2 regions of the Lacimicrobium alkaliphilum genome follow, and region 1 is predicted to be linked to the other one. Evidence: riboswitches for the same ligand, from Rfam matches in the RefSeq annotation. Region 1 holds a riboswitch; the other holds the start of a gene.
The links. Region 1 has a riboswitch for thiamine pyrophosphate ahead of AT746_RS06095 (TonB-dependent receptor). Riboswitches for the same ligand answer to the same signal wherever they lie in the genome.
Positions count from the first base shown of each region.

Region 2: it holds a riboswitch for thiamine pyrophosphate, as region 1 does, so the genes downstream of both, thiC (phosphomethylpyrimidine synthase ThiC) here and AT746_RS06095 (TonB-dependent receptor) in region 1, are expected to answer to the same signal.

Region 1 covers NZ_CP013650.1:1,331,442-1,347,880, forward strand. The annotation lists gene AT746_RS06045 (hypothetical protein) at 1-1,231, opposite strand, end outside; gene AT746_RS06050 (outer membrane lipoprotein-sorting protein) at 1,234-2,031, opposite strand; gene AT746_RS06055 (efflux RND transporter permease subunit) at 2,046-4,574, opposite strand; gene AT746_RS06060 (rhodanese-like domain-containing protein) at 4,695-5,084, opposite strand; gene AT746_RS06065 (sulfite exporter TauE/SafE family protein) at 5,081-5,833, opposite strand; gene AT746_RS06070 (MBL fold metallo-hydrolase) at 5,928-6,794, shown strand; tRNA gene AT746_RS06075 (tRNA-Arg) at 6,904-6,980, shown strand; gene AT746_RS06080 (winged helix-turn-helix domain-containing protein) at 7,567-9,627, opposite strand; gene AT746_RS06085 (serine hydrolase domain-containing protein) at 9,802-11,658, shown strand; gene AT746_RS06090 (DUF502 domain-containing protein) at 11,799-12,389, shown strand; TPP riboswitch at 12,518-12,633, shown strand; gene AT746_RS06095 (TonB-dependent receptor) at 12,700-14,772, shown strand; gene AT746_RS06100 (hypothetical protein) at 14,782-15,057, shown strand; gene pnuC (nicotinamide riboside transporter PnuC) at 15,054-15,680, shown strand; gene AT746_RS06110 (phosphotransferase) at 15,688-16,439, shown strand, end outside.
Region 2 covers NZ_CP013650.1:3,258,087-3,274,525, reverse strand. The annotation lists gene thiE (thiamine phosphate synthase) at 1-732, opposite strand, end outside; gene thiC (phosphomethylpyrimidine synthase ThiC) at 734-2,668, opposite strand; TPP riboswitch at 2,761-2,876, opposite strand; gene AT746_RS14820 (Zn-dependent hydrolase) at 2,920-4,194, opposite strand; gene AT746_RS14815 (hypothetical protein) at 4,314-4,742, shown strand; gene AT746_RS14810 (sodium:solute symporter family transporter) at 4,735-6,165, shown strand; gene AT746_RS14805 (aspartate/ornithine carbamoyltransferase family protein) at 6,268-7,341, shown strand; gene asnB (asparagine synthase (glutamine-hydrolyzing)) at 7,499-9,508, shown strand; gene AT746_RS14795 (Dabb family protein) at 9,758-10,171, opposite strand; gene AT746_RS14790 (sodium:calcium antiporter) at 10,299-11,327, opposite strand; gene AT746_RS14785 (hypothetical protein) at 11,402-11,740, shown strand; gene AT746_RS14780 (hypothetical protein) at 11,815-12,267, opposite strand; gene AT746_RS14775 (PQQ-dependent sugar dehydrogenase) at 12,359-13,465, shown strand; gene AT746_RS14770 (HU family DNA-binding protein) at 13,533-13,805, opposite strand; gene ppx (exopolyphosphatase) at 14,061-15,590, opposite strand; gene ppk1 (polyphosphate kinase 1) at 15,596-16,439, opposite strand, start outside.

The DNA of each region.
Region 1 (16,439 bases):
CATCCAGACGGTAATCCAGCGCCGGGCGTAGATAACCGTCCTGATCTGTCGGTGAATAGAACGTGAATAAGGACAGGCTCAGATCATCGCGCTGATTACGCCAGGTCAGCCGGTTGGTCAGTACCACACGGTTTTGCTCTGCTTCCCAGTCTGGAAAAGGTGAGTTAGCCAGCAGTGCGGCATGGTTTTGTGTATGTTCCAGATAAAACTGAACACTACCGGTCAGGCGAGTGATCACTTCCTGCTCATAGCCCAGCAGCGCGCGCCATTGGCTATTGGGAATGCGGGGATTTTCACCTTTGCCATCCTCTTTACTGCGATGATGACTGATTTCAGCATTAAACAGGCCGCTGCCCAGAGGCATGCGAATGGATGCACCAAGGGTTTGTAGGCCACTGAACGTCGGAACACCCTCCGCACTCAGAGCTTCAGGACTTTTGTAATACCCATCGTAGGCATACAAGGCCAGCTCCTTTCCTTTAATATTACGGAACAGCCGCAATGCCCATTCATCGCCTGAAGGGCGTTTTGCATTAAAGCCAGGTTGCGGGGCAATCACACCGCCGGCCCTGGGATTGAAAAAGGAAAAATAATCGCCGCTGATATAGTTGTCGCCGTCAAACTCCGGGCTGTAAACCAGATCCAGATTGAACCAGTCAAAATAGCCAGAGGCTTTAACGGCATCAGATGGGGCTTTGAGATATTCATCTTCGCGTCCGGCAAAAAAGGATTGCCAGTCTTTGGGGAACAGATCATTGAGAAACAGATAGTCTCCGGTGCCCCAGGTCAGGATCTGACGACCGGCTTTAATATCAAACTGCTGACCTAAGCTGAATTGTGCGGACAGCTCACGGATACGGCCCCGCCAGTCAGACAGCACCGCATCGTAGCGGCCTTCAGCCTTGGCCTCAAAGCTGATTTCCTGCCACTGGTAACTGGTTTCCAGACGCAACCGGGCATCACCAAGACTCAATGCATCATGGTAAGGGCTGGATTCCGTGCGCCGGCCCAGTGCCAACTCCGCAAAGCCGTGCACCGGCAGTCCGGCAGAGGTTTCTTCAATTCCCCAGTCGTCATCTTCCCAGCCCCAGTCATCCTGCTGTTGGGCTGAGTTCTGTTCTGAATCGGCCCCCAATTGCCAGCCGTCATCAGTATTTTGCTGGGCATAGGCAGCAAAGCCGGGCGCAAGAGCAATCAGCGTAGCGAATAAGTGGGTACGACCTGAACTCATTATCAGTCTCTCAGCTCCAGCCAGTCACGGGGTGGATTACGCAGACTACGCTCAGAAAACACATCATCTGGCAGGCCCAAATCGTAGCTGATAAAACGAAACTGCATTTCTGTTTCGCCACCACTGCGCAGATCCTGAACCCGGGAGTGGGTAACAGTCGGATAGCCCTGTATTTCTTCCGTTTTTAAAGCCTCGACGCGACGATAGTTTTCGCCTTTGCTGTCGAAAAAGTCAATTTTAACCGGCAGCATAGTGGCCTTATCGATACTCACCTGGTAACGGGTAAACTCTACTGAGCCCGGATCTTTGGGGTTCGCTTCCAGCACATACTGCTTATCTGTTTCGTCGAGCAGGCTAAAGTTATCCTGTGAGGTGCTGCGCCCGGATACATCTTCATAGAAAAAGTGTGAACCCACAAAGGAGGTGCGCTTATCTCCGGCAGAAATACGTTTGACCAGATCCAGTCCCGGCAGGTAGAGCCAGCGGTCATCATCGCGATCGGTGTTTTTTACCACCCTGAATACCGTATCGCGCACATCGGCAGGGCGGGAGAAAAACACCATCATGTCCTGTGAACCGCCATCTTCGCGATCTTTACGCAGGATCACAAACTGGCGCATTTGTTTGCGGCCCTGGGCATCGGTGATCAGCATGCGCGCGGCACTGCGTCCATCGTCACCGGCATAGTAGGCGGCCAGTTCGGCGCGCTTAACAATTTCCTGCACATCCACCTCCTGTGTTTGCGCTAAAGGGCTGAGCATCAGTGACAGCGGCAATAACCATTTGTAGGGTAATTTCATCGTATTTCTCCTGTTCATTTATCGCTACCAAATAACCCCTTGCGGGTCAGCGCCATCACCGAGGGCAGCATCACCAGGGTTACCAGTGCCGAAATGGCCATAATCGAAGCAAGGAATACGCCCACGGTGATATAAGGCACCAAGGGTGCAAATAACAAGGGCGTAAAACCCATCGCAATCACAATGGCGTTACGTGATATGGCCCGGGCGGGTTCTTCAAACATCAGTTTCAGGCTTTGTTGCCAGTTCTGCTGTTTGGCCCAGGTGGCACGGAAGCGTTCGATAAAGTGAATGGCAAAGTCTACCGACAGGCCCAGAGTCAGGGCTGAGAGCACGGCTATTGGCATATCATAGTCTTTGCCAATCCAGCCGATCAGCCCATAGATCAAGGTTATGGTCAGGGTTAATGGCAACATGGCCAGAATACCGAAGCTGACTGAGCGGAACAGCAGCATCATCATCAGCATCACAATCACAAAGGCACTGACCAGGCTATCGAGCATCCCCTCTACCATTTGTTGTTGCCAGACCACATTTAAGTAAGCCTTACCGGCCCAGTTTACTTTCAGGCCGTCGGGAAGAGGGTTAGCGGCAATATAGTCTTTCACCAGGGTCACAACCGCAGTCATATCTTTATTATCGCCACTGGTCAGTTGCAGCCAAATCAGACTCTGACGGTAATCAGGCGTCACAAAATGCCACAGATCCTGTGGCCGATGAGAAGACTGATATTGCAACAGGGTCTGAGATACGCCATTGGCGGTATCCGGCAAAACAAAGTCTTTGTCTTCGCCGCTGCGTAACTCGCGGTTCACAGTTTTTACGATATCACTCAGGGAGTTGGACTTACCCACCAGACCGCTGTCTTTAAGGTGTTGCTGTAAACCGCTCATATAGCTAAGAACAGCCGGATTTAAAAAGGCCTTGCTCTGACTCTCCAGTTTTTCCAGCGCAAGGGCCAGTTCAGTGAAACGATCCGATTCATCCATATCCAGCTCAAAGCTTTTATCATAGATGGCACTGATCAGCGTCGACAGACTGCTGCTGGCATCAAATTGCTGTTGCTGCTGTAGCAGCCAGTTGATGGTATTTTGTGACAGTTCTTCACTATCTACGGTTTCTGTCAGTAAGGCTTTAACATCTGCACTGGCATCACCCTGTTGCTGCATTACCAGATAGGCATCATAGGTGCCGGCGAAGTGCTCATTCAGTACCCGATCGGCGATGCGCAGTTCGTGATCGGCCTTAAACCAGCGCACCGGGTTGTCGTTGATTTGGATCTGGCTGATGCCCCACACTGCGATAGCAAACAGCGCAATAAAACCAGCCAGCCAGAGTTTGGCGTGGCTGCCCGCCAGCCTGCCGAGGCGAACCAGCGCAGGCGCAAGTTTAGACTGACTCTCATCGGGCAGTTTCTGAGTCAGGTTGAGCAGAGTTTTTTCACTCAGACCGCTTAAATAAGCAGGCACAAATATCACGGTGAGCAAATAGGCCAGCATAATTCCAAAGCCCACAAAGGCGCCGAAGATCTGCACCGGCGGGATAGGGGTGATAATCAGCGATAGAAAGCCCACGGTAGAAGTAATGGAAGTAAACAGCATCGGCGTAAACAGGTGGCCCATTACCTCTTTTAATACCTTTTTGACCTCGTCACCGGGCTTATAACGATCGGCAAATTCCGACAGAATATGTACCGAGTCGACCACCGCGATGGGCATCAGGAAAATAGCGATCATCGATGACATAATATGCACGGTAAAGCCTATGCCGATCAGCAGACCCATAGTGATCAACACCGTTGCCATGGCGACGATCATAGGCGCGACAATAAAGGGGATATTGCGGAAAAACACCCACAGCAGAATAAAGATAGTCAGTCCCGCCAGCGGCGCACTGATCCCCATCTGTACAAACATCTCATACCCGAAACGGTCTTCGGCCACGGGCAAACCGGTAATATGCCACTCGTCCTGGCTGTCTAATTCACTGATTTTACTGCGCAGTTGCTGAGCAATGGCATAGCTTTGGTTTTTATCGATGATGGGCACATAGAGTGCCGCGGCCTGGCCATCACCAGATACCAGTGTGTTGTATAAAAGCGGCAGACGCTCGGCCTTGTCGCGGATTGCGCTGGCTTGTTCATCGGTTTGTGGGGCGGTTTTCATCATCCACTCAAAGCGGATAGTGCCAGGCTCTTTCTGGTCTATATTGTCCACATTGGCTAGTGACATCAGATCGGCCTGCACCACACCCTCAATACCTGTGGCGAATTCCGTCAGGCTGACCAGATGGCCCAGGGTTTGCGGATTGTAAATGCCGTCAGGATTAACCACACCCACCACCACCATATCGTGCATGGAAAAACGGGTTTTGGTCTGATTATGAAATTCTCGCTGGGAATTGTCCTGCGGCAGCATATTCTCCGGATCGGTATCGATCTGGATGCCCGGCAACTGGGCGACAAAAACCAGGGTCAGAATCAATAAGCCCCAGTACACCAGCTTGCGTTTCGCCGTGACCAGTTCGATGAGTTTGTCAGCCATAACCACCCTCAAATACAGTAATTACTAATTTAGAAATAAGCGAAATATAGTTCAAAAAAACAGGCTGTCAATGATTAATTCAGATTTCTCTAAATTACACGGCAGCCTTTTCAGATAGTGTTAAGGGGTCTCAATCCGAAGATCCGCTTTCTTCCAGGCTTCAAAGCCGCCGTCTACCGAGTAGACTTTATCAAAGCCCATTCTCATTAATGATTCGGTGGCCAGAGCACTGCGAGCGCCGCTTCGACAATAGAGGTAAAGCTCGCGCTGGGCCAGTTCTTCCAATGGCGACTCCGCGCCTTTAACCTGAGGCAGTTCGGTGAGACTGGTTTCCAGAATGCCGCGGGGCAGGTTAACCGCGCCCGGAACAAAACCTTGCGCATACTCCTGCGGTTCGCGCACATCGATGATCACAATCTGATGAGCAAGCTGTTGTTCCAGTTCGCTGATGGGCACTTCCTTGATCCCGGCTTTGGCTTCAGCCACCAACTGTGGTGCGGTTTTAATCATAAGTAATCTCCTAAAGTCTGAAACAGAATAAATGCGGCCAATATCACCAGCAATAGTGCAAAGCCTTTTCGTAACCTGTGCTGAGGCCAGTTAACTGACCAGCGCTGCCCCAGCAGGCTGCCGACTATGCCCATGGCAGCAATGATCAGTAGTAATGTCCAGTCCAGTTGGCTGGTGTCTGGTAATAGCCAGGCATTTTTTGCAAAGCCAGTCCAGGCGCTGATATTGATCAGCACTAAACTGGTGGCTCTGGCGCGAAAAAAATCCAGTGCGGTAAACCTGAGTATAGCGGGCACCAATAAAAATCCCCCGCCAACGCCGGTAAAACCCGTGAGCATGCCCACCGCGGTGCCTACACCGAGCATTAAGGGCAGACTGGTTTGTTTATCATCCAGACGGACTTTACCACTGTACATAAAGCGGCTTGCCATCAGCATCAGTAACGCAAATGCTGTCAATTGCACTAGACCAGAAACCAGGCTGCCAAGCCAGGCCCCCATATAGGCACCGAGCATACCGGTGATGCCAAGGCGTAAAGCCAGTTGCCAGTCAACCAGACGTTTGCTGTGACTGAGCAGTAATGAGAGGGTGCTGATGGCCGCCACAATAAACAGTGCGCCGGTAATCGCCAGTTTGGGTTCATGACCTGCCAGATACACCAGTACCGGCAGTGCCAGCACGGCGCCGCCGGAGCCAAAAATACCAAGACTAAGACCTATACTGGATGCTGCAAGTAAGACCAGTGTCACCAAATCTCCAAAAATGAATAACTTATAACTATTGGTTGTATGGTAATTCGCATTTTGCTAAATTACAAGGCGTTCAGTTAATGAGGAGCAACAGATGTCATTACAGGTACAGGCTTTTTTTCATCAGGATACCTCAACCTTGTCCTATCTGGTTTTCGATGAACAGGCCAGAGAAGCGGCGATTATCGACCCGGCGCTGGATTTTGATTACGCCGCCGGGCACACCAATACTGAATTTGCAGACCAGTTGATTCAGGCGGTGAAAGACAATGAGCTGTCTTTAAAGTGGATTCTGGAAACCCATGCTCATGCTGATCATCTCACCGCGGCTCAGCATATCCGCGCACAGCTGGGCGGTAAAATTGCCATCGGCAGTGGCATTACAAAAGTACAAGAGAACTTTCAGCGCCTGTTTAACCTTGGTGATAAGCAGGACGTACAGGGGCGTGATTTCGACCATCTTTTTGCCGAGGGCGATACTTTTACAGTAGGGCGTTTTCATGGCCGTGTGATTACCACACCGGGCCATACCAATGACAGTCTGACCTATCTGATTGGCGGCAATGCCTTTGTGGGCGACAGCCTGTTTATGCCCGACGCTGGCACTGCACGCTGTGATTTCCCCGGTGGTAGTGCCGAACTGCTATTTGAATCCGTACAAAAGCTCTATGCGCTGGATGATGACACCAGGATTTATGTCTGCCACGACTATCAGCCCGAGGGAAGATCGCTGCGTTATGTAGCTACAGTGGCCGAGCACAAGGCCAATAATATTCATATTAATAAAGATACGACTGTTGAGGAGTTTGTGCAAAAACGCAATAAACGAGATAAAACCCTGGGTATGCCAAGGCTGATTATTCCCAGTATTCAGGTCAATATCCGCGCCGGCGAACTGCCGCCGGCGGAAAATAATGGTGTCCACTATCTGAAAGTACCGGTAAACCTGCTGGGCTGTTAAGGCAACGGACAAATTGATGCTTTGTCTTGCGCAGTGCTTGATTAAATTAATCAGTTCAGTAAAATGCGCCCTCGCTTTGGCAGTCAGCTGCTAAAGTTAAAAAGTTTCAGGACGCATAGCTCAGCTGGATAGAGTACTCGGCTACGAACCGAGCGGTCGGAGGTTCGAATCCTCCTGCGTCCGCCATATAAACGAAAAAAGCCCCGATGTAGTTTATCGGGGCTTTTTTCGTTTATGCGCGGCCCAGTGGGGTGAGAACCTCCTCAGGTTCGACCATTTTGTCAGGAACAAAATGGAACAGCCGAAGGCTGGCCCCGAAGGGGCGTAGGGCAGGAAGCCCGGAATAATCCTCCTGCAGATTAAGCTCGGAGTAAAAGTACGAACAAAAAGACATTCTCACCGCAGAGTCGCGGAGATCGCAGAGGAGAGAGGGGCAACATCTCTACGTCCTCTGCGGTAAATTTACCATTAGCAAAGGTCACTGGATGCCCGATAACGACACTCGGGCATGACCAAAGGTCGTTCCCGCATGTTTTTAGCGGGAACCCAGCGCCTTAATCTTTGCTACTCATCACACGAAAAAACTTTAACGCCAGCGGTTTATTGGCTGTCCGCAAGGGCGAAAGGCAGGACGCCCTGAGTAACCCCCCAGTGTAGGGTCGAAAGCGAATACTGGGGTGTATTGTTTCGCAAACCCCGCGTCAGGTAGGGGGCAGGTACTGAGGATGGAATTCATTCGACCACCAAAGCGCCCCTGAACCGGCTATCCACCTTATAGTCTGACTTCCACCAGATCACTGTCAGCCAGCCGGGATTTGACCACCGTCAGCCTGGTCTGGTTAAGATCAAAGTTTAACCGAAAGCGGTTTTTGGCCAGCTCTTTGTGTTCGGCTTTACCTGTGACGATATTAACTCTGTGCAAAAGTGCTGTATTTTCTTTGTGAGCCGTGTAATACAGCCAGTCTCCGTTTATTTGCCAGCGATTAGGGGTTACAGCGGGTAAACGGGTGAGCAGGCGAGGGGAACGATCAACCTCAACCAGGTAGGCGTTGAATTGCAGGTCTATCATAATATGGCGCTGTTTATCGATACTGACTTTAGCCAGGTAGCCGGTCTCTGCGCGCACATGCTCCTCAGAAGTCAGGCTGTATCGGTATAACACGGGCCTGTTTTTCTCCAGCCGGGCATAAATTAAAGCATCTCCTGTGACAGTCCAGAAAGGCGGATAATTTTTGTCGATGGAGCTGGTAATAAATTTGAGGTCACCAGAGTTTATTTGAACCGTAAACACTCTGTTACCAGCCAGGCCCGTCAGCATGGTTTCCTGCTGATTGATTGTCAGCGCACTGATATCTGAGTCCTCTGGAAAAGCGGCGACAAGTTGTGTGTTCTTGTCTGAATCTAAGAATTTTATGCTTAACGTTCCTTGATGGCGTGAAACAAAATAGAGCCGATGAGTCTGCGGCCCATAGACAGGAAAATCCTCCACACCAGCGGATTCATAATAGTCCGAAGACAACAGTGGGTTGACAGAGAAAGGATTGGGTTGCTCACCCAGATCCAGATAGTTGCCGCTATGTTGGCGCATATAGAAGCAGTCATCAGCGCATTGGTAGAAGATATTGTTCAGATAAGACTGGTTGTGGGCCATTTTGCGCAGTTGTTGATCATGACGCTGATATTGCATCAATTGCCCCTGAAAATTCGACATAGTCAGCACGTTATCATCTGGCCCCCAGACCAGTCTGTGCATAACCTGTGGTAACAGATGGGTATGCACCAGCTCCCCCGTGGCTAAATGCAGTAACAACAATTCGCCTTTGTCTTGTTCGACGCCACGCAGTATCGCCAGCAGCTCACCATTGTGAGATTCCTTCGCAAAGATATCGCCGTGACCTGAGACATTCGGCGCGCTGATATTTTCCAGCTTGCTGTTTTTCAGGTGAAACTGCCAGATCCCCTGTGGCTGGCCGGCGCTGAATTTATCTTTAAGGTAGACGGACGCCCCATTGCTGGCCCAGCTCAACAGGTACATATCATTGGTAACAGTGCTCAGAGGGCTGGTGCGAACAATGCCTTTTCCAGGGCTATAGCCTGCCAGGTAATGACTTTGTGAATGGATATCACTGCGGGTATAAAGCAGTGTCTTGCCATCAGGGGCCCAGAGTCCGCCGGCATAGTTGGCCTGCTCAGAGGTAAGTCTGGCTGTTTTTCCTGAGCTGAGATCTTTAACGTAAAGTTGCAGGTAGTCGTCTTTATTAGCGCGGTGAGAAAATAGCAGCCGGTTATGTACCGGATCATAATCGGGACTGACTTCTGAGCCGGACATGTCAGTAAGATAACTAATGCTCAGGTCTGATTCTGCAGGGCTGCCAATAAGCCTCCCAAGCCACAGACTGCTAATTAACACCGCCAGTATCAGGGCTGACACAACCCATACAAGGAAAGGTTTGCTGTGCCGGTTTTGTCTGGCAGGCGGCTGATAAGATACCGGCGCAATCAGCATATAGCCTTTTAGCGGCAGGGTTTTGATATAGCCGGGATCACGGGCGTTATCCTTTAGTGCCTCCCGTAACTTTTTAATCGCGGCGCGCAGTGCATCGTCAGTAACAACACGTCCGGGCCAGAGTTGCGCCGTAATGGCATCGCGACTTAACAGCTGTTGCGGGTGGGTGGCAAAAAATAACAATAACTCACTTATCTGAGGCTCCAGTTTACGCGGTTTCGGGTCCTGATTATCAGTTGCGGATACTAAAGTCCCCCGTTCGGAGTCAAAAATATAATCGCCAATGTGTAGTACCACATCTTTTTCTCTTAAATTTTTATTATTCAAATCAATACCTTGAAACTTGTGAACTGGTGTGACCGAGTTGCAGATGTCCCCGGTCACAAAGCATCACAAGGGTTCCGTTGTGGTGCGGGGCATTTGGCGATATTGCTTGGCAGTATTACATCACAGGCTCCGTTTTTGTCCAGTTTACAGAGTCATAAAACAACGAGGAAAACCATGACCCGACTTATTCAGAGTCTATTCTTACTGCTGTCCCTGCTGTTAATTTCCCAGGTCTGTGCCGGCCAACCTGTACCAGATAATCTGGAAGATCTCGGGCAGACGATAGATAAGATCCGCTCAGACACAAAAACACCGGGTATCGCAGTGAGCCTGCTGCTAGCTGACGGTAATCTCTGGTTTCACAGTTCCGGTTTTGCGAACCTGAACAAGCGTACCCGCATCAATCAGGATACGCAGTTTCGTTTCGGCTCTGTTTCCAAGATGCTGGTGAGTCTGTCTGTCCTGAAGCTGGTGGATCAAGGCGTGCTGAATCTGGATGATAAAGTGGCAGATCTGGTACCCGAGGTATATTTTGACAATCCCTGGCAAGTGACACATCCGCTTACAGTAGCGCATTTGCTGAATCATACTTCAGGCTGGGATGCACCGCATTTTGCAGAGCAAATCAGTGTCAGTGATAAACCGGTGAGTATTAAACACGCCCTTGAGATACATCCCCATTCCCGCACGTCACGCTGGCCGCCCGGAACGCGCAGCGCCTACAATAATACCGGGCCATTGGTGGCTGCCTATATTGTCGAAAAATATACCGGTCAGACCTATGAGTCTTTCGTTAAGGAACAGTTCTTTACGCCACTTTCAATGAAAGACAGCGATTATTTCTACACCGATCATTATCGCACCCATGCTGCAACCTTTTATCAGGGCACCAGTGAAACACCCTACTGGCATCTTAATAATCGTGCAGCAGGTGCATTGAATAGCAGTCTGGCTGATATGGGCAAGTTTCTGGCCTTTTTGCTCAGACGTGATCAAAGCCCGGCATTATTATCCGAACAGGCCCTGAATAACTTCCAGCAACCACAGGCAAGTCTGGCGACATCAACTGGCCTGCAGCTGACATGGGCTTTAGGTAATAACCTCTATCATGCCAATGGGCAGGTATTATATGGCCACCAAGGCAGTCTGCCCGGGGCCAGTGCGATGGTCGTTTACCAGCCAGCGCTGAATAGTGGTTATGTGATCGCGGCGAATACCGGCGGGCCTGGTGTATCGCAAGTGCATAAACTGCTAGCAGACTTTATCACCCGATCATCTAATCCGCCTGTGGTTAAGCCTGAGCGCATGATCACCGACGAGGATAAACGGCTCAGCGGCTTTTATCGCAATATCAGTCCTGTTGCCGAACTGACAGATTCCTTTATGCGTCTTATTCCCTGGTCGCTACGTGTGACTGAACAAAACACGTTGCTGTCGATACCCTTTGCCGGCCCGAAACGCCAGCTTGTTGCCAATGCCACTACCGGGTTTAAGCAGCAATCAACAGGCAAAGTGGTACTGGTACAGGCTGAGGATCCTGTCGTCGGTGACGTATTACACTATGGCCCCCACACCCTGAAAAAGGTCAGTGTGCCTGGCGCCTATCTGCCCCGGATCGTGTTGGTGCTATGGCTCGTCAGTATTCTTTTGGGATTAGCCTTTGCCCTGATCTGGATACCGCGGAAATGGATGGGGAAAATCAACAACAGCGCTAGTCTGCGTATCCGCAGTTGGCCCATGATAACGCTGATACCGCTCGTTATTGTTGTGGCTTGCCTGCTGATGATCAAAAGCAGCGCCACGCCTTTTGTGTTAGCGGGTCAGCCCACAGTACTGTCATTGATAGTGTTTTTTGCCAGCATAGTGTTTTTCCTGGCCGCCCTGTGGAGTGTTCGTATCTGGTATCTGATCAGAAATGACAAAATGGGACGACTGGTAAGGTGGCACTCAGGCATGCTGATATTTCTGAACCTGGTTATTGCGCTGTACCTGTTATCACAGGGACTGATTGGTGTCAGGCTATGGGGTTAATACCATCGGCCCGATAAAATTGGGCCTTTCTTTTTATATGTGAGGCCCAATGGGGTGAGCCCCCCAGGGCTCGGCCATTTTCCCTTTGCCCATACCAGTGCTACATTGGCTGTTGTAATTTAACACTGCCAGGAACACAGATGACGTCCATTTCTCAGACCTTTGCCAAAGGGTTACTCTTTTCGCTTCCCATAGCCATTACTCTGGGGGCGCTTTACTGGTTTTTCAGCTGGGCGGAATCCTTGCTCAGCCCTTTGCTGGAATATATGTTGCCGCATGGCTGGTATATCACCGGGATGGGAGTGTTATCCGGTCTGGTGATTATTTTTCTGCTCGGGTTATTGGTACAGGCCTATTTGCTGCGGCAGATATTTGAGTGGCTGGAAAACAGTCTTAACCGCATACCGCTGGTGAAAACCTTGTATGGCAGTGCCCGGGATATTATGCGTTTATTCTCGGGCTCAGATCAGCATGAGTTGCAAAAAGTGGTGTTGGTAAGGATGCATGAGGATATTCGCATGATTGGTTTTGTCACTAATGAGGATATTGATTTTGCCAAAGAGGATGATGTGATTGCCGTCTATGTGCCACTGAGCTATCAGGTGGGTGGTCATCTGTTGTATTTACCCCGCAGCCGCTGCGAGCCGCTGGATATGCCAGTGAAGGCCGCCATGCAACAAGTGCTGACGGCCCATATCAGCCAGTCAAAACCAGTAAAACACCCGGTCTGATTTTCGATTCAGTCGTTGAACACGAGCGACCAATAATCTGCTATACCTTGTCTGGTGAGTATTTGCAGCTTGCGCTTGTACGCAGGCTTGTTACAATCCGCGCCAGATTTGTCGCTTAATGCACAAGTCCATTAACCAAGGGGTGCCGTGAGGCTGAGATCCGTATCTGCTGAAAGATGCAGTAGTGGGAACCCTTAAACCTGATCCGGATAATACCGGCGTAGGAATGGTTCGGGAACCGCTCCCAAACATCTCCCATTGACCTGCCGTAATACCGGATCTTTTCATACTAAAACGAGAAGATCCCAAAATGACACCAGCGAAAAACACTCTATATCTGGCCGTGGCACTGGCTTTTTCTGCTAACGCACAGACAAGCAGCGACGAAACTAATGGCCTTGAACATATTCTGGTTACCTCTGATTTTAATGCACAAAATTTGCAGGTGGTGCCTTCCAGCATTTCAGTTATTGGTCAGCAGCAAATTACTGAGCGTCAGGCCCAGCATCTTGAACAGATCCTGAATGTGGCCCCCAATGTCAACTTTGCCTCTGGCGCGTCCCGTGGCCGTTATGTGCAGATCCGCGGTATCGGTGAGCGCAGCCAGTTTTCTGAACCCGTTAATCCATCAGTCGGTGTGGTGGTGGATGATGTGGATTTTTCCGGTATCGCCGCCATCGGCACTCTGTTTGATGTGCAGCAGGTTGAAGTATTAAAAGGCCCTCAGGCCACCGAATTTGGCGCCAATGCGCTGGCCGGCGCGATTAAGATTCAGACCACACCGGCAGGAGCTGATCAGGCTTCGCGCCTGAGTCTGAGTCTGGCTGAGCACAATACCTGGTCGGCGGGCGTGGCCCACGGCGGCGATCTCAGTGACAAGCTGGCCTACCGGGTCGCACTACAGCAATATAAAAGTGATGGCTTTATTGAAAATATCTATCTGAATCGGGATGACACCGGCAATCGCGACGAGCTGACATCCAGAATCAAACTGGCCTGGCAGGCATCGGATGATCTGACGCTGGATTTAAATTATCAGTATTTTGATATTGATAATGGCTACGATGCGTTTTCACTGGATAATGATGACAAAACCCGCTCCGATGAGCCCGGGTTTGACCGCCAGAAATCTCATGCGCTGAGCCTGAAGGCCGACTGGCAACTGTCCTGGGGTCGACTGCTTGCCATCGGCGCACTGTCCGATTCGGACATTGATTATGGCTATGATGAAGACTGGACCTATGTCGGTTTTCATCCCTGGGAGTACAGCTCCTTCGACGCCTATTATCGTCAGCGTGACACCAAATCTCTGGAGCTTCGGGCTATCTCTGATGACAGTTCGCGGTTGTTTGCCGATACCACAGACTGGGTAGTGGGCGTGTATTCCAAGTCGGTGGATGAAGACTTACTGCGTCAGTACACTTATGCAGAAACGGATTTTCAGAGTACTTACCAGCCCGACAATCTGGCCCTGTATGCCCAGACCCGCACCCATTTTAATCACAGCACCCGCCTGACGGTGGGTTTGCGTGTCGACCGCTTTAATATTGATTATCAGGATAACGGCGGTTTCGCTGAATCCCTTGAAGATACTATCGTCGGCGGCAAACTGGTGCTGGATCATAGTGTCGCCAGCGGCGCTATGGTGTATGCCGGTATTTATCGTGGTTACAAGGCCAGTGGTTTTAATCCTGATGAGCGGGTCAGTCAGCAGCAGCGGTTATTCGATCCTGAATATAACTGGAACTATGAAGTCGGCGTAAAAGGCAATACAGATAAGGGCCATGTGCGTCTGGCGGCGTTCTATATGGAGCGTAAAGATACACAGATCAGTGATTATGATCTGCAGTACAGAGACGATGGTTCCGCCACTTTTATCGATATTATTGATAACGCGGATAATGGTACCAATTATGGTCTTGAACTGGAAACCGGCTGGCAACTGACTCCATCTCTCAGCGTCTTTGCTAACCTGGGCTGGTTACGGGCAACATTCAAAGGTTTTGAGCGCGCAGACGGCTCTTATGTGGAAGAAAGAGATCAGGCTCAGGCGCCACGCTATACCTTTAATCTGGGGCTGGACTGGAATATTACTGACAGCCTGCGCTGGCATATCGAGGCCGATGGCAAAGACAGTTTCTACTTCTCTGACGGCCATGATGAACGCTCTGACAGCTCGGTACTGGTGAACAGCCGCCTGGCCTATTCTCATCAAGACTGGACGCTGTCATTATGGGGGCGCAATATCTTAGATCGTGAATATCAGGTGCGCGGATTTGGCGGCTTTAGCAACGATCCGCGAGAGTTTTATGAAATTCCTAAGCCCTACTATCAGTTCGGCGATGGTCGTATGTTAGGTGTGAGTCTGGACTATTTATTTTAAGGAAGAATGATGCAAAACAATCAGGCAAATAAACTGGTAGCAGAAATATCCCTGTATCCGCTGGCTGAAAAGTATATTGCGCCGATCAAAACCTTTATTGATCGGCTCAACCGGTATCCGGAACTGGAAGTGGATACCAGCATGACCAGCACCAGAGTCAGTGGCGACTATCTGCCGGTTATGGAAATACTGGCTAAAGAGATGCAACGCAGCCATCAGGAAATTGGCCAGGCCATTTTTGTGTGTAAGTTTTTAAATGGCGATGCCTTGGGCAGCGGCGAATGAGCGACACGATGGCGTTACTGGCTCAGCAATGGGCCAGTCAGTCAGGCTGGGAGATACTGGCTGTGGTGCTGGCGCTGGCCTATGTGTACCTGGCGGCCCGGCAGAATATCTGGTGCTGGCCCTGTGCGCTGATCAGTACAGGTATCTACAGCTGGTTGTTCTGGGAACACACCTTACCACTGCAGACCGTGCTGAATGTGTATTACCTGGGTATGGCCGTGTATGGCTGGTGGCACTGGCGTGCCATGGCCCATGAAGAGGATTCAGATACAGCTGTGCAGACACGCCCCTGGCTCTATCATCTGGTAGCCCTGGTGACACTGTTGCTGATTTCGATTCTGCTGGCCGGCGTATTGCGCCCCTGGTTTAATGCGCAGTTTCTGTATGTGGATGCGTTGGTTACCGTATTCAGCCTGTTTACTACCTACCTGGTCACCCAGAAAGTGCTGGAAAACTGGTTGTACTGGATCGTGATTAATATGCTGGCGGCATGGCTCTACTGGCAATCCGGTTTGCTGCTGACGGCATTATTGTTTACAGGCTACTTTGGTTTTGCTGTGTACGGTTATATCAAATGGCGCGGCAGTTATCTGAATCAGTCGCCGAGCCCTTATGCTGCCTGAATCTGTTGTGGCTGAACTGCGTGGGCTGGATTTTATCGGCGCAGATTTTCAGCTGCAGCCATTACCATCCGGTGCGATTAACCGCAGCTATGCATTGCAGGCAGGGCAGCAGCGCTACTTTTTAAAATGTTTTGCCGACAACACCCCAACCCGGCTGAACCGCCAGGCACTTTTTTCCATGCAAAAACAGCTGGCTGCGGCTGGCCTGGCCTCCGAACCCTGTTATCTGTCAGAGCAGTGCAGCTTTATGCTCGAAACCTGGCAGGAGGTGAGGACGCTGGAAGATATCGAGGTTTCCGTTGAGGAGAAAGTGCTGATTCTGGCCGGACGTATGGCGCGCATTCACCAACAGAATATCGATTGCCCGGAGCTGGATCTGGTATCAGACTGGCACCACTACCTGCAACTAGCCGGAATCGAAAGTGGGGTGCTGTATAACAAGGTGGCGGAATACCAGCAATACTGGCAGCAACTACCTAAAATCACCTTTTGTCATCACGATCTGGCCTTTGCCCATCTGTGTATTCAGCCGCAGGGCCTGGTGCTGGATTGGGAATATCAGGCCCGTTCGGTGGCTGAGTTTGATCTGGCCTGTGCCATTCTGGTGAATCAGCTTGATGATCAGCAGGCCCGTATGCTGGTAGAGCGCTACGGGGAAGCCACCAGGCAGGATACTCTGGCGCTGTGGCACCAGGCTCAGGCTCTGCTGCCACTGGCTGAGCTTACCAGCGAGCTATGGTATCGGGCTGCAGAGCACTC
Region 2 (16,439 bases), 1.9 Mb from region 1:
ATTAATATACGCCCGGGCGATACAGGCGGCATCGTCAAGTGGATAATCCAGCGCCATGGCGGTGGCAATGGCACTGGCATACACGCAACCCGTGCCGTGGCCGTGGGGCGTAGTGATTCTGGTGCTTGTCAGCTGCCAGCAACGATCCTTGCTGAAGTAGTAATCCGTGCAGTCCTGTTGTTGCCAGTGCAGATGCCCGCCTTTAACCAGTACCGCCTTTACCCCCTTATTCAGCAGCGCCCGGGCTGCCTGCTGCAGACTGGGCTTGTCGTTGGGGGCAATGCCGGTCAGCCATGTCAGTTCAGCGGCATTGGGGGTGATCAGATCCACTTGTTGTAAAAGTGGCTTACAGTGGTCAGGGCTGATTTCGCTGAGCCATGCGCCACTGCTGGCCCGTATAACTGGATCCCAAACTACAAAAGGCCCGGATTGTTGCTGCCTGAGCCAGCCAATAAACTCCCCCAGTAAATTCACCTGGCTGACATCGGCAAGCATGCCTATCTTAATGGCCTTTGGCAGCATATCAGCCGCCAGGCTGTCCAGCTGACTGCTGAGCATATCCACAGGCACAGCCTGAATACGCTCAACACAACGGGAGTTTTGTGCGGTGATGGCACTGAGCAGGGTACAGGCGTGACCGCCAAGGCCCTGAACGGTATGCAGATCGGCCTGAATACCTGCACCGCCTCCACTGTCGGAGCCGCCAACGCACCAGATTATGGGTTTGGGCATTTCAGGCCTCTCCACAGTCACCGGGCGCGTGATAAAGCTCACTTCCCTGCCGGCGAAAGGTTTCGGCCATCTTTTTCATGCCGGATTCTACTGTCTCGGGCTGGCCGTCCATGCCCACCATCTTTACCTCCACAGACTGTTGCCGGGCGATGTCCCGGACCTCCCGGGATATCTTCATGGAGCAGAACTTGGGTCCGCACATGGAACAGAAATGGGCGACTTTACCGGACTCCTGCGGCAGGGATTCGTCGTGATAATCTCTTGCCGTTTGTGGATCCAGTGCCAGATTGAACTGATCTTCCCAGCGGAATTCAAATCTGGCTTTGGACATGGCATTGTCGCGGATCTGCGCGCCGGGGTGGCCTTTAGCCAGGTCGGCGGCATGGGCGGCGATCTTATAGGTAATCAGGCCCTGTTTGACGTCTTCTTTGTTGGGCAGGCCCAGATGTTCTTTGGGGGTGACGTAGCAAAGCATGGCGCAACCAAACCAGCCAATCATCGCCGCACCGATGCCGGAAGTGAAATGATCATAGCCCGGTGCAATATCCGTGGTCAGTGGCCCCAGGGTATAGAAAGGGGCTTCGTGACAATGCTTCAGTTGCTCCTGCATATTGGCTTCGATCAAATGCATGGGCACATGCCCCGGTCCTTCTATCATTACCTGTACATCCTGTTGCCAGGCAATCTTAGTCAGCTCTCCCAATGTGCGCAGTTCACTGAACTGGGCTTCGTCATTTGCATCGGCCACCGAGCCGGGGCGCAGACCATCACCCAGAGACAGGCTGACATCGTACGCCGCACAGATCTGACAGATTTCGTCAAAGTGTTGATATAAAAAGCTTTCCTTATGGTGGGCCAGGCACCACTTGGCCATAATCGAACCACCCCGCGAGACAATACCGGTGAGGCGACTGGCGGTCATGGGCACATAACGCAGCAGCACGCCGGCATGAATGGTGAAATAATCCACCCCTTGTTCTGCCTGTTCGATCAGTGTGTCGCGGAACAGTTCCCAGTTAAGTTTGGTGGCATCGCCGTTAACCTTTTCCAGCGCCTGGTAGATGGGCACCGTACCAATAGGCACCGGACTGTTACGCAGGATCCATTCCCGGGTTGCATGAATATGCCGCCCGGTGGACAAGTCCATCACCGTATCGGCGCCCCAGCGTGTGGCCCAGACCAGCTTTTCTACCTCTTCCTCAATCGAAGAGGTTAAGGACGAATTACCGATATTGGCGTTCACTTTGACCAGGAAATTACGCCCGATAATCATCGGCTCGGCTTCCGGATGGTTGATATTGGCGGGAATAATGGCCCTGCCTGCGGACACTTCAGCGCGTACAAATTCAGCACTAATGGACTCTGGCAGTTTGGCGCCAAAGCCCTGGCCAGGATGCTGCTGAGTCAGTTGCTGATCACGGATACGCTGGCGACCCATATTTTCGCGCAGGGCAATATATTCCATTTCCGGTGTGATAATACCCTGGCGGGCGTAATGTAACTGGGTTACGGTTTTGCCTTGCTTTGCGCATCTGGGCCGGCGTTGCAGTTGTAGCGCCTGCTCCGATGATGGCTCCTGTTCAGCCATCAGATTACGGGTATAGCGGGACAGGGTGCCCTCCTGCAATTGGGTATCATCACGTTCAAGGATCCAGTTGTGACGCACAGCGTTAAGGCCGCGGCGTACATCCAGTTCGGCATCGGGGTCACCATAAGGGCCTGAGGTGTCGTACACAGGAATGGGTTCGTTGGGCTGATACGCCGGTGCTGACTGGCTGCCGGTCAGGGTATCGCTAAGCTGGATCTCGCGCATGGCCACACGAATATCGTCGCGGCTGCCTTTGAGATAAATACGTTTGGAACTGGGATAAGCCATCCCCTGCAGATGGTGCAGGAAGTTTTCCGCCTGGCTGCGGTTTTCGCGTCTGTTTGACATAGCATTCTCGCCTGATTAATGGTTTGAGAAGCTTGTCAGGAGTGTCAGCAAGAACAACGGCCACGCCATGTGCAGAACTGCCATTAGCAAAGGGCCGATGCGCTCTTGTTTCCTTCGCAGGTATTAGCCTGATCAGGTTCAACGGATCCCGCGTTTGCGGTCTCAGCCCCTGCTGGTTAAATCACCAGGGGCACTCCGACAAGATGTTGTCTATCAGTATAAGCGGATATTTCTCCCGAATGCAATGGCAGTTATGCGGCAGACTTTTTCTTCGCACCGGCTTTGGGTTTGGCATATTCCAGCGCCGTTTGCAGTAACAGATTGGAGCCGGTTTCCACATCCTGCCAGTGGGTCCATTCATCGGGGGAGTGACTGATACCGGCAACGCTGGGCACAAAAATCATCCCGGTTGGGGTAATCTTGGCCATATACTGGGCATCATGGCCGGCACCACTGGGCATCACCTCATAATCCAGGCCCATTTTCTCGGCTTGTTTGCAGAAGCTCTTGATCACTTTGTCAGACATGGCCTGGGGTTCGAGCCAGCTCATCTGTTCAAATTCAAACATCAGATTATGTTTGCGGGCGATGGCAGACAGAACACGACGGCAGGAATCAGCCAGATTTCGCATAACCTGCGGATCCGTATCCCGGCCCACCAGGGTAAACTCTGCTTCACCCGGTACCGTATGCGCATAACCGGGCTTAAGCTCCACCCGACCGACTGTCAGGCGGCTCTTGTCTGACCCATCCTCGTCGATAATACGGGGAATCTCATGGGCAAAATCCGCGAGCCCCATAAAGGCATCACTGCGCATATCCATAGGGGCGGTACCGGCATGGTTGGCCTCACCGATCAGCCGTACCAGCCATTTATACACGCCGGAAATAGCTTCCACTACACCGATGGGCTTCTTGATCCGTTCCAGCACCGGGCCCTGCTCAATGTGCAGTTCCAGAAAAGCGTGAAAATGTTTGGGATCCACCCTGGCATCCAGTGCTCTGAAGGCTTCCAGCCCGGCCCGCTGCATTTCATCTTTGAGAAACACATGAGTGGCGTCATGGGCATTTTCCAGCCAGTGAGGATTGAGCTCCCCGACAATCGCCTGCACCCCCATCATGCCACCAAAGCGCCCCTCTTCTTCGGCGAAGGCATAGACTTCGAGGGGATACTCACATTCCAGACCCGCATCCCGGATAACCCGCATGCATTCAAGCCCCGCCAGCACGCCCAGCGTACCGTCAAACATGCCACCGGCAGGTACCGAATCAATATGCGATCCCATGGCCACTACCGGCCCGGTTTGTCCGGCATTCATCTTGCCAATAATATTGCCGGCCTGGTCCATATGCGCACTGAATCCTTCGTCCTCAAACTTTTTAATCAGCCAGCGTCGCCCTTCCATGTCGGCTTCATTAAAACCAAGCCGGAATACACCTTTGCTCTCGGGGTCATAGCCGATATGGGAAAGTTCCAGCAGATCATTTTGAAGTCTGCTCAGCTGTACAGATAAGTCCTGTTGCATAGTGCCTCCTGTGCAAGATTTGGGCGGGCATCAGCACTGAGGTTGTCGCCCGGCGTCACTTGGGTATAGTGTATTAACAATGTTAGCATGTTAATACACTGATCACAGAGGAGCACAGCATGGGCAGGATCCTGAAGCTGGCTTTAGTGTTAGTAAGTATGATGGTGTTGCCGGTTTCGGCTGTGCAACAGATCGAGTCCCGGGAAGGATACTTTGTACTGGAATTAAATAATCTTCAGAACAAGTATGACGGCCTGGAAGTGGTGCAGTTGAGTGAAGGCGACCAGAGTGCCGATTTCAGTTCTGCGCAGCGTTTTGATATCAGCGGTCAGCAGCAGGCCACGTTGTCCGGTTTCGCCGATGGTCACTATCAGGCCAGGGTTACCGACAGCAGCGGTGAGAGTGCCCCACAACTGATTGCCGAAGTTGAGGTCCGACATCGATCTCTGACGCAGGCCCTGGTGTTGTTTGCTGTTGGGCTGGCGGCATTTTCACTGTTGGTGATTCTGTTGCTTAAGTTTAATCGCAAGGAGGCGGAATATGCTTGAAGCACAGTTAGACTGGGGCCTGGCGTTGGCCATACTGGTTGGTTTCGGTATCCTGTGGGTGGCCTTTGGCTGGTATTTAGGCCGGGATAACCGCAGTATCGATGATTACGCCCTGGCCGGGCGCAATGTCGGCTTCGCTTTTGCAACTGCTACCGCCATGGCCACCTGGATCACCAGTAATACCACCTTAGTGGCCCCGCAACTGGCCTATCAGTTTGGTATCTGGGGCATGATTGGGTACAGCATGGCGGCCTTTGGCCTGATGCTCTTCGCACCCATGGCTCAACGTATTAAATCCCTGATGCCCCACGGTTTTACCAGTGGTGATTTTATTCGTACCCGCTACGGTAAGAGCGCCTGGGCCATGTTTATGATCATCTCGGTGTTTTATGCCATGGGCTGGCTGGTGAGCCTGGGGATGGCAGGCGGAATATTGCTGTCATCCCTGAGTGACCTGAGCTATCACACCGGCATGTCGGCAATCCTGATCATCTGTGTGTTGTATACCTTGCTCGGGGGGCTCAAGGCGGTTATTGCTACCGACTTTGTGCAGTCTATTCTGATCCTGACCGGGGTGGTGATCATCGCCTGGGTCTGTATCGATACCGTGGGTATTGGTGAGATCCATCAAAGCGTCAGCGATTTCCAGCCGGAACTGCTCAATGTCGCTTTTCCCGCTGCGATCATGTTTTTATTTAACAACATCTTTTTTGGTATCGGTGAGATTTTCCACTCTAACGTATGGTGGTCGCGGGCCTTTGCCTTCAAGACCGGCGTGGGTAAAAGGGCTTTTCTGTTAGGCGGGCTGCTGTGGCTGCCTATTCCCATCGTCACAGGTTTTATTGCGTTGGCGGCAATCTCGCTGGGCATACTTCCGCCCAGTGCCGATATGGTGGGACCGCTGGTGGCGGCCAAGCTGCTGGGTAGTATCGGCGCGGTATTTGTATTTGTGGTGGTGTTTTCCGCCCTGGCGTCGAGCATGGACTCCTTGCTGGCCGCTACCTCGGACCTGATTACTCAGGACGGTTACAAGCGGCTGATCAATCCCAAGGCCGACAGCGATACTTTGCTAAAAGCCAGTAAGCGTGTGGTGATTGGTTTAGGCGTACTCACCTGGCTGTTATGCCTGCCTAAAGTGGCCACGTTAGGAGCTTTACTGAATTTTACCGGCGCCTTTGTGGCATCAGCCATCTGGCCCATTGTATTTGGTTTATATCATCAGGGGCTGACCGGCAGATTTGCCACTGCCGCCATGGCATTAGGCACAATTACCGGTCTGGTGCTTTACTTTGTTATTGGTTTTTATGTTGCCGCTATCAGCGCCTGTCTGATGTCGCTGGCGGTGTGTCTCATGGGTTTGTTGTTTGCCCCCGGCAAGTTTGACTGGCAGACCTTTAAGGAGCCTGACAATGTACCTGAGTGAAACCTTATTAACGTTACTGGTGCTGGTAGCATGCGCAGGCGCTGCGCTGGCTCCGATTATTTTATTGCTGCTGTATAAGCGCGATCTGAAGGATAAGTCTTTATGGTAGATCCCAAAATCGAACAGGTAGTCCAGTTTGAACGAACACGTCCGGATGTGCGCGGTGATGCTCATCCCAAGAAGTTGCTGCGCGCCATCGAAGAAGATGGCGATCATCTGGCCAAACTCTCCGATCAACATATTTTTTCCTCGGATCAGTTTGATCGCGCCACGCTGCTGCAGTTGTTCCGGCTGGCGGCAAAGTACGAGGCGAATCCGGGCCGGTTCAGTACCTCGTTAAACGGGCAGATTCTGATCTCAGCCTTTTACGAGCCCAGTACCCGTACTCGTTTGTCCTTTGAGAGCGCCTGGCATCGTCTTGGCGGCGATATTATGTCGATCACCGATCGCTCCACCACAGGTATTGCCAAAGGTGAATCTCTCGGTGATGTCGCCGAGATGTTCAATAATTATGGCGATTGCGTGGTGTTGCGTGATTCTCAGGAGGGCTCGGTACGGGAAATGATGAATGCTTTGCGCATTCCTATTATCAACGCCGGTAACGGCATTGATGAGCATCCGACCCAGGCGCTGGCCGATCTCTATACTATCTTTAAGTGGCGCCCGGATCTGGTTACCAATGAACCTGGCGAGCCTTTGCATGTGTGTCTGGTGGGTTTGCCTTCGAAAATGCGTACGGTACGCAGTCTGCTCAAACTGCTTTGTGATTTTCCCGAAGTTTTTACAACAGTGACAATTGTCAATGATTGTGACCGTGAAGAGATGTTTGCGCCGGGGCAACTGGAGCAACTGGAAGAAGCCGGGTTGAAAATTCACACCGCTGACGATCTGGACAGCGTACTACCCAAGGCAGATGTGGTTTATATCAACGCGATTTCCTGGGAGGGTAATTCCTTTAAGGAATACGGTAAGGTCTTTCATATCGATGCCAAGTCGCCTCTGAAGGAACACGCCATTGTTTTGCACCCTCTGGCACGGGGGGAGGAGTTATGCACCAGCCTCGATGGCACCAGCCACAACTGGTATTTCTCGCAGGCCAGAGGGGCGGTATTTTTGAGAATGGCTCTGTTGACCTGTCTGGTACAGCGGGCCGAGCGGGTGCTGGACGTTATTTGATTTTTACCACAGAGTCACAGAGGACACAGAGAAAGGTGAATCGTTTAAAAGGACTATTGGTGCGTTGCCAGCGAGCGATTTCCGATGTGCAGGTTTACCTCGCTTCCCCGGATAACAATCTCTGTGTCTCTGTGGTGCATTAACAACAGGAGTATTTATGTGCGGAATAGCTGGCATTTTTGCCAACACCCCTGAGCGCGAAATAGATTCACAAATTCTGGTCAACATGGCGGCTATTATGCACCACAGAGGGCCGGATAATTATGGTTACTGCAATCCCAAAGAGGTTGGGGTAGGCATGAGCCACGCCCGATTGTCGATTATTGATTTGAATGAAAGCCGGGGCCGCCAGCCCTTTTTTCTTCATGGTGGCCGGGTGATTTTCGCTCACAATGGCGAATTCTATGATTACCAGCGTCTGCGCGGGGAACTCACCGCTCAGGGCGAGTATTTCGAAACCAAGAGTGATTCAGAGATTGTTCCACACCTTTATTTGCGGGAGGGTATGGACGAGACCCTCAAACACCTGCGCGGTGAGTTTGCCTTTTCTTTGTATGATGAACAGCAGGATGCGCTGTATCTGGTAAGAGACAGATTCGGTATCAAGCCTTTGTACTGGACCCAAACCGACAATCATATTGTGTTCGGCTCTGAGGTAAAAACCGTACTGGCCCACCCTGAAGTAACGGCAGAATTTGACAGTCATGGCCTGTTTCATCAGCTGATCCAGGTAATGGTGCCGGGCACCACAGCCTTCAAAGGTGTACATCAGGTGGAACCCGGCTATATGCTGAAAATTACCCGCAAGGGTGGCAAGTTTAATATCGAAGAGACCAAATACTGGGATATGGACTTTCCGACTCCCGAACAGCGGCCGCGGATGGACGATGATTACTATATTAAAGGGGTGCGCGATCAGTTATTAGAAGCAGTGCAACTGCGATTAACTGCTGATGTGCCGGTGGGCTGTTATCTCTCTGGTGGTATCGATTCGTGCTCGATTCTCGGTCTGGCTTCAGCAGCAGCACAGGATCCGATCCGTGCTTTTACCATCAGCTTCGATAACGATGAATATGATGAGGCCAGCATCGCCACTGAAATGGCACGGGCTACAGGCGCTGAGCAGGATATTCTCAAGCTCAATGCCGAGCTGCTGTACGATAATTTCTCGCGCACTATCTGGCATACCGAACGCACTATCTACAACACCCTGGCCGTGGCCAAGCTGATGATGAGCCAGCATGTGACCCACAATGACTATAAAGTGGTGCTCACCGGTGAGGGCTCCGATGAGCTCTTTGCCGGTTATCCGGCCTTTCGCAAAGACATGTTCCTGCATGGTATGGAAGGGCTGAACGCCGAGCAGGCGGCAGAATGGCAGCAGACTCTGGCCGAATCGAACAAACTGTTCCAGGGAGCGATGTTACCTAAAGACGAATATGTGTCTGAGAAAATTAATGCCAAAGTGGGCTTTACCCCCAGTTGTCTGCAACCCTGGCTGGGTTGCTCCGATCTGGCCCGCAATCTTCTCACGCCGGAGATCCGGGAAGAACTGGCCGATTATGAGCCCGGTGCGGCCATTGCCGACAGACTGGATGAAGATTTTCTGACTGATCGCCATCCTCTGGATAAGGCCCAGTACGTGTGGATCAAAACCATGCTTGAGGGGCAAATTCTTACCTGGGGCGGTGACAGGGTGGATATGGCCAATTCCATGGAAGCCAGACCGCCGTTTCTGGATCACCATCTGGCTGAGTTTGCCGCCACTATCCCACCTGAGATGCGTATCAAAGGCAGCAAGGAAAAGTACGTACTGCGCGAAGCCATGAAAGGACTGTTGCCTACGGTACTGTATGAACGCCAGAAATTCGCCTTTATGGCGCCCCCGGCCCATACCGACGATAAAAAATGGCAGAAACTCAAAGGTCTGTTTGAACGCTATGCCTCCAAAGAGAAGCTGGAAAAGGCCGGCTTTATCGATGCCGATTATGTGCAGACTCTGATGCAAAAACAGGAAAGCCGTGATACCGACCTGGCCGATAAGGTGCAGATTGACGCCGTACTTAACCATGTACTTGGCGTGATGCTGCTACATCATCACTTTATCGAGCAGGACATTCCGCAGCTGGCCCATGATAAGGCCCAGGAATTAGGCTGGGTAGTTTAGGTCTCTATTTATGCATACAGGCCGATCGCCCTCAGGGTTATCGGCCTGTTCGTGTTTTTTGTGTGGTGGTAAAAAGCATTCAATCACGAAAGACACAAAAGAATACCACACGCATCTTTCTCTGCGCCTTAGCGCCTCTGCGAGATGATATGCTTTTAGCTCTTGCAGCATAAAAGACGTTATTTAATATCGAGTCTTTTAAGCGCTTTTTTGTACGCCTCACCGCGCTCTTTTTTAGCGACAGGGGGATTAAAGGGCGATGGAGTCGTACACCACAACTTTAGCCCACAGATGGGAGTATTTTTCGACAAATTCCTGATGCAGGGGATGAACCTGATAGATATTTTGTCCCTCTACGTCGTCAAACAACATGGTTTCTGACACCTGATAGCTGTTATCCACCACTTCCCGCTTCTCGGTAGAAGCCGGGACGCCAATCTGTAAACCCCGTATACTCTCAATCCGGCGCAGGCCGTTAAGCCCCTCAACCAGCTTATCGCGATCCTCAATCGAATCTGGGTTCTTAAGCCAGAAAAATACCTGATGAGTCAGTTTAGGAAACCGGGTACATGTTTGTTGCGCACCAGCCTTGCCTGGTAGCAACGATGCCGCTCCCAACAATGCAGTAGTACAAAGAAAACCTCGGCGGGAAGTATCTGGCATGGGAATATCCTGATTGCAAACCAGCTTTGAACGCTACCAGAGTTGCACAGATTTCGAAATAGTGCAGAGATTACGATTTTTTGTATTTGTTGTACCGATCTGCAGAGATTTCCTGCCATTGACAGGATTAATAGAGGAGCAGCCATGCCCCGCCGAGATAAAGCAGTATAAGCAATACGCTTTCCACGCCAATACGTCCGGGGCCCTGGCGTTCACGACGGATCAGTCCCATCATCAGAATGCCGGACATTAGCAGCGTCAGACCCGCCCAGAACAGCGTGTCGTCTGTCATGGTGTGGTAGATGGAGCCTTCGCGGTAGGCTACGTCGGAAGCGGCAGTGAATAACGTGTCAAATGCATTACCGCCAATGATCCCACCTACGGCCAGCGTTAGTGCCCCCCTTCGTACCGCAGCAATTGAAGTCACCAGTTCAGGTATAGAGGTACTGATAGCTGTCAGCATTACCCCGACAATGGTCTGGGTCAGTCCTGTTTTAGCGGCTATAACCGTTGCTGAGGGTTCCAGCGTCCATCCCGCCACACCGAGGATGATAAACAGCAGTGCAAACTCGCTCCACAGCCGCGCCATTGATGACATCTGGCTGGTGTCATCAGGTTTATCTTCACTGGTTTCCCGGGTTCTGGTCGGTGCCCACATGGGCGAATTATGAGCCCCTTGTGACAGATGAATACCGTATACATAGGCGATAAACAGCAGCGGTGTTACAGGGTGTATGCCCCACAGCGTCACTTCGGGCAGCAAGGGAGCGGTCATAATTAATGCCAGCAGCGTAATCAGCAGCGCATTTTGCATCATGTTGGGTACTGAGGCGGCGGCATGCTCCAGATTGGCGCGCCGGTAAACCATGTCGGCAACCGCCAGAAAGAAAGTTTGCACGGCGATACCGCCAAGCGCGTTACTGACTGCAAGTTCTGCATTGCCGTGCCAGGCTGCGGTTACAGACAATACCGAGCCACCAATGGATGTGGCTGCACCAAGTAATACCGCACCCGCTGCGGCTTCGCCTATTCCGGTGCGGTCAGCCAGTTGATCGACAACACGGGTAATACGGGTACCTGCTATAGCAATCACCAGTGCACAGCTTGAGAATACCAGCACTGCCTGCAGTAAGGTCCAGCTGTCGGGGTTCAGCAATCGAGCGCTCCTTATCTTACTGAGGTTTATCTCCTTTCTACTGACTGTAATATAATACACTCAGCAGTATTTGTATGGAGCCCAGCAGAGAACAATCTATGAAAGAAAGTGACTGGAAAAAGTTTAAAATAATCAAGGAAAAAGCCATTGAACGATTCTGCACCCAAACTCTGGAAGAGTTCGGGCAGATTATATCGAACAGCGAAGAGCATGTTCATAACCGTTACCTTCAGCTCTATAAGCAGGTGCAGGACCGAAACAAAGAGATGGCACTTATATTTGACGGCCACAGCAGAAATAATGCGTGGTGCCAGCTTATTGCAATGCGGACCAGAGGCCTGGCAGATGAGTCATTGTTAGCCGGATTGTCTGAGGAATTTCTGCAGCAAACTGATCCAAAGCGTTTTGGCTAAAAGCTTTTCAAGCACGAAAGAATACCAGAAGCAACGCCAGCCTGGCCCAATAAATTGGGCTCTACAGCGTAGAGTCAGTCAAAATGCAGCTTGGTTTTTTTGCGCAGCCAATAGAAGCCCCAACCACCCAAAAAGCCTGCCAGCGCCTGTAAGGTTAAGCCGGTGGTGCTTCTGGCCCCGGCTATCAGGGTGATATCCATAATCGGCTGCATCGCCATCAGAATACTCAGCATGGCGACGGCACCTGCCAGGGCATACAGCAGCCCGCCTATTGGGCCTGTTTTGCTGCAAATCCAGCCAGCAACACTCAGGGCAATCAGCATCCCCGCGGCAATAATGGCACCATAGCTTGGCAATAAGCCCCACCAGTCACTCAGGGTCATCTGCAGCCGTTCAACAGGGGGGATGACGATACCCTGTTGTTCAAGCCCCGCCAGCACCATCTGACTATGGGCAATACTGGCAAGAGTGAAACACAGCAGTGTGGCGAAGATATAACGGATCAGAAGACGGACAAAGTTTTCCATTGGATCTCGCGATAACATTAACTGGAACAAATAATTGCATAGTTACTGAATAATTAACACACTGTAAGAAAAGAACGGAGAATCAGCCATCATGTCTGCCCTGAAATTTTTATTGTTACTGGTGTTACTCCTTCCCAACTTCGCGGTAACAGGCAAAACAGAAGTATTCAGCAACTACCGTATTCAGACCATCGCCACCGGATTGCACTATCCCTGGGCGGTGGTGGAGCTGCCAGATGGCAGTGTGCTGGTGACAGAAAAATCCGGCCAGCTCCGGCGTATTCTTGATGGTGAGGTGTCGCCGCCGATTCAGGGGGTGCCAGAGGTGTATTATAAGGGGCAGGGCGGGCTGATGGATATTGTTCTGCATCCACAGTACAACGCTACAGGGTGGATTTATCTTACCTATGCCCATGGTACCGATGCGGCCAATCACTTGCGCCTGATGCGGGCCAGACTCGGGGACGGCAGGCTGGTTGATCAGCAGGTACTATTCAGCGCTGAGCCCGACAAGGCTACGCCGGTACATTATGGCGCCCGGCTTGCTTTTATGGATGACAATACCCTGGTGCTGAGCAGTGGGGACGGCTTTGATTATCGCGAGCAGGCGCAAAATCCCGCCAGCCATCTGGGTAAGCTGATTCGGCTGAGTGATGATGGCAGTATCCCGGCTGATAATCCTGAGATTGAAGGCGCAGCCGAGGGGGTGTACAGCCTCGGGCATCGCAATGCACAGGGCCTGGCCTGGGACCCCTTTAAAAAACTGTTATTTGCCAATGAGCACGGACCTGCTGGTGGCGATGAAATCAATTTAATTCGCGCAGGCGGTAATTATGGCTGGCCGGTGATCACCTATGGTAAAGATTACTCCGGCGCTAATATCAGCCCCTTTACTGAATATCCGGGCATGTTGCAGCCGCTGGTGGACTGGACGCCATCTATTGCTCCCTCAGCCTTGGTGGTGTACCGGGGCAGTATGTTTGCTGAGCTGGATGGAGACCTGCTGTCTGCGACCCTTAAATCCAAAGAAGTGCGACGGGCTATACTTGATGGAATTCAAGTTAGTGAACAACAGAGTCTTTTTACTGAACTGGATGTGAGACTACGGGATATTGCTGTGGCCACAGATGGCGGAATTTATCTGTTAACCGATGAAGAATCAGGGAAATTATTAAAAGTGGTCAGAGCCGGGAACTAAAAATATCAGGGGCGAGCACTTAATAATACATTGTATTTAAAAGTACTGTGCCCCTGCTACAGAAACCTTAGTTGCAGGCGTCTTTCAGAGCTTTACCTGCTTTGAAAGAAGGCAGCTTGGAGGCGGCGATCTGGATAGTCGCACCGGTTTGCGGGTTGCGGCCAGTACGGGCGGCACGCTCGGAGATTTTAAAAGTACCAAAACCCAGGATAGCGACTTCGTCACCACTGGCCAGGGCTTCTGTTACCGCGCCGGTAAAGGCATCAACAACACGGCCGGCTGACGCTTTGGATACATCAGCGCTTTCTGCGATACGGTTAATAAGATCAGTTTTATTCATTGAATGCTTCCTTTTGTTTTACGTTGATAGTGAGCAGAAGCTAAGCTACTCCAAACTCATTATTATAGCGACGGCTGCCGGGTATATGACGGTACTCAGAGTTACCAAAAAACATACATTACCCGCGTGCACCTGGCACAGTCTTTATATCACACCCTATCTGTTATCACATCTGGCAAAGCGCGATAATGCCCCAGGCTGTGATAATCTGATTAATGGTTGTACTACGCTGCCCTGAAAAAGCAGCAAAACACATTAACGCACAACCAGACGAATCCCGCAACCCCGCATGAACTCTGCTTCGAGCTCAAGGTCAGCAAGAACCAATGGCGAATTTTGCAACCAGTCTCCGTCAAATTCCAGAAATAACTTATTTTGTTTTGCTTTTGCCTGAATTTCAGGCAGAAAATCGTCCTGCCGGCGAATATTCAAAAGCACGCCAAGCTGCAGTATGCATATCAGTCTCAGCACCTGTTCGGTGCTGTATTCGGTGAATTCCGGTAACTCATCGGTGCGGATTTTTTTGCGGTGAAAACGCACCAGGCTGGCGAGTAAGTCCTGCTGTTGCTGATTAAAGCCTGGCAGTTCGGCATTTTGCAGGACATAGGCTGAATGGTGCTGGACCCGGCGAGAGTTGATTTGCAGTCCCACCTCATGCAGCAATGCGGCCCAGCCGAGTAACTGCTGTAATTCTGTGGTCTGTATCTGCCAGTCTGATGCCACCTGTTGATAGATATTCAGAGTGGTTTGCAGTACCCGTCTGGCATGTTCGATATCTACATCATAGCGGGTAGCCAGGCTGTCCGCTGTACGTTCACGAATATCATCATGCTCGAGTCGATCTTCCATCTCATAGATGACCCCTTCACGCAGTGCAGAGGGCGAAAACACTAATTCTGTAATATTCAGGCTGTCAAAACAGGCTGCCAGAATGGCTAAACCTGCGGCAAATACCGGGGCGCGCTCTTCGCTCAGGCTCTTAAAAGGAAGTTGCTGGTAATGACCGGCATCACAACAAAACCGGATCATTTTCTCTATCTGGCTGAGATTCACAATACCCGGCCGGGCCTGGGGATCGATCTCTTCTGCAATACTGACGATGGTTTTGATTGTGCCAGAGGTGCCTGTGCATTGTTCCCAGCCGAGCTTGCGAAAGCGGCGCTGAATCATCTCCAGCTCCTGGCTTGCAGCCAACCGGGCCTTACTGAAAGCTTTGGGTCTGAGCTCTGTATTGTCAAAAAAGCGCTGGGTATAACTCACGCAGCCCATTTGCAGACTGCGCATCAGCAGCGGATTGAAGCCTTTACCGATAACAAACTCGGTACTGCCGCCACCAATATCCAGCACCAGCCTTTGTCGGCTGTTTTCGCTGGTATGGGCGACTCCCTGATAAATCAGCCTGGCCTCTTCAATCCCGGCGATAATCTCAACCGGGTAGGGAAGAACTTTGCGGGCGGCTTTGATAAACACATTGGCATTACGTGCCTGACGTAGCGTATGCGTCGCAACGATGCGTACCGAGTCGGGATTAAAGCCATACAGGCTGTCAGCGAATTGCTGGAGGGTTTCTATGCCTCTGTCCATCGCTTCCTGGCTGAGTATGCCGTTGTCATCCAGCCCCTCTGCCAGTCTGACCTTTTGCTTCACCTTATGCAGAATCTGCACACTGCCCGCATTAATACGGGCCACCACCAGGTGAAAACTGTTTGAACCGAGATCCAGCGCGGCCACATGGGTAGTATCCCTGGTCTCCAGATCGCTGAATGCGCTGTCAAGTTGGTTCATTGTGATTATCTGTTGTCTTCCAGTGCCTTCAGATAATGGTATATCTCTACCTGCGAACGCAACTTTTTCCTGTTGCCACGGCGCACATACTTATTGGTCTGCTCGGCATCAATGACTCTGGCCTTGATGGTGTCTTTAAACTGAATATTGAGAATGTCTACAATACGCTTTTTCAGCACAGGATCATTGATCGGACAACCCACCTCTATACGGTTGTCCATATTACGGGTCATCCAGTCTGCCGATGAGATAAAGACTTTCTGATCGCCGCTGTTTTCAAAGATCATCACTCTGGGATGTTCCAGAAAACGATCGACGATGCTGGTGATATGAATGTTATCGCTCAGGCCTTTAATTCCCGGGACCAGTGAACACATGCCCCTGACTATGGCCCTGACTTTAACGCCTGCCTGGCTGGCACGATACAGGTCATCAATCAGTGCTATGTCGACCAGGTTATTGATTTTCAGCAGGATCTGGGCCTTGATCCCTTCCTTGGCGTTCTGGGTTTCCTGACGGATATGCATTTGCAGGCGGGTACGGGCATTGATGGGCGATACCTGCAGATGCTGGAACTTAAAGCGCCGGTATGGATACTGAATAAAATCAAACACTTCAATGGCCTCAAGGGCCAGTTCCTGATCGCGGGTGAAGAGACTGAAATCGGTGTAGATCTTGGCGGTTTTCTCATTGAAATTGCCGGTGCCGAAGTGGGCATAATGGATCAGCTCACCGTTCTCCTCGCGGCTGATGACACAGAGTTTGGAGTGTACTTTGAGTGTCGGCAGGCCAAGCAGCACTTTGACACCGGCATCGGTCATGGTCTTGGACCATTCAATATTGGCCTGT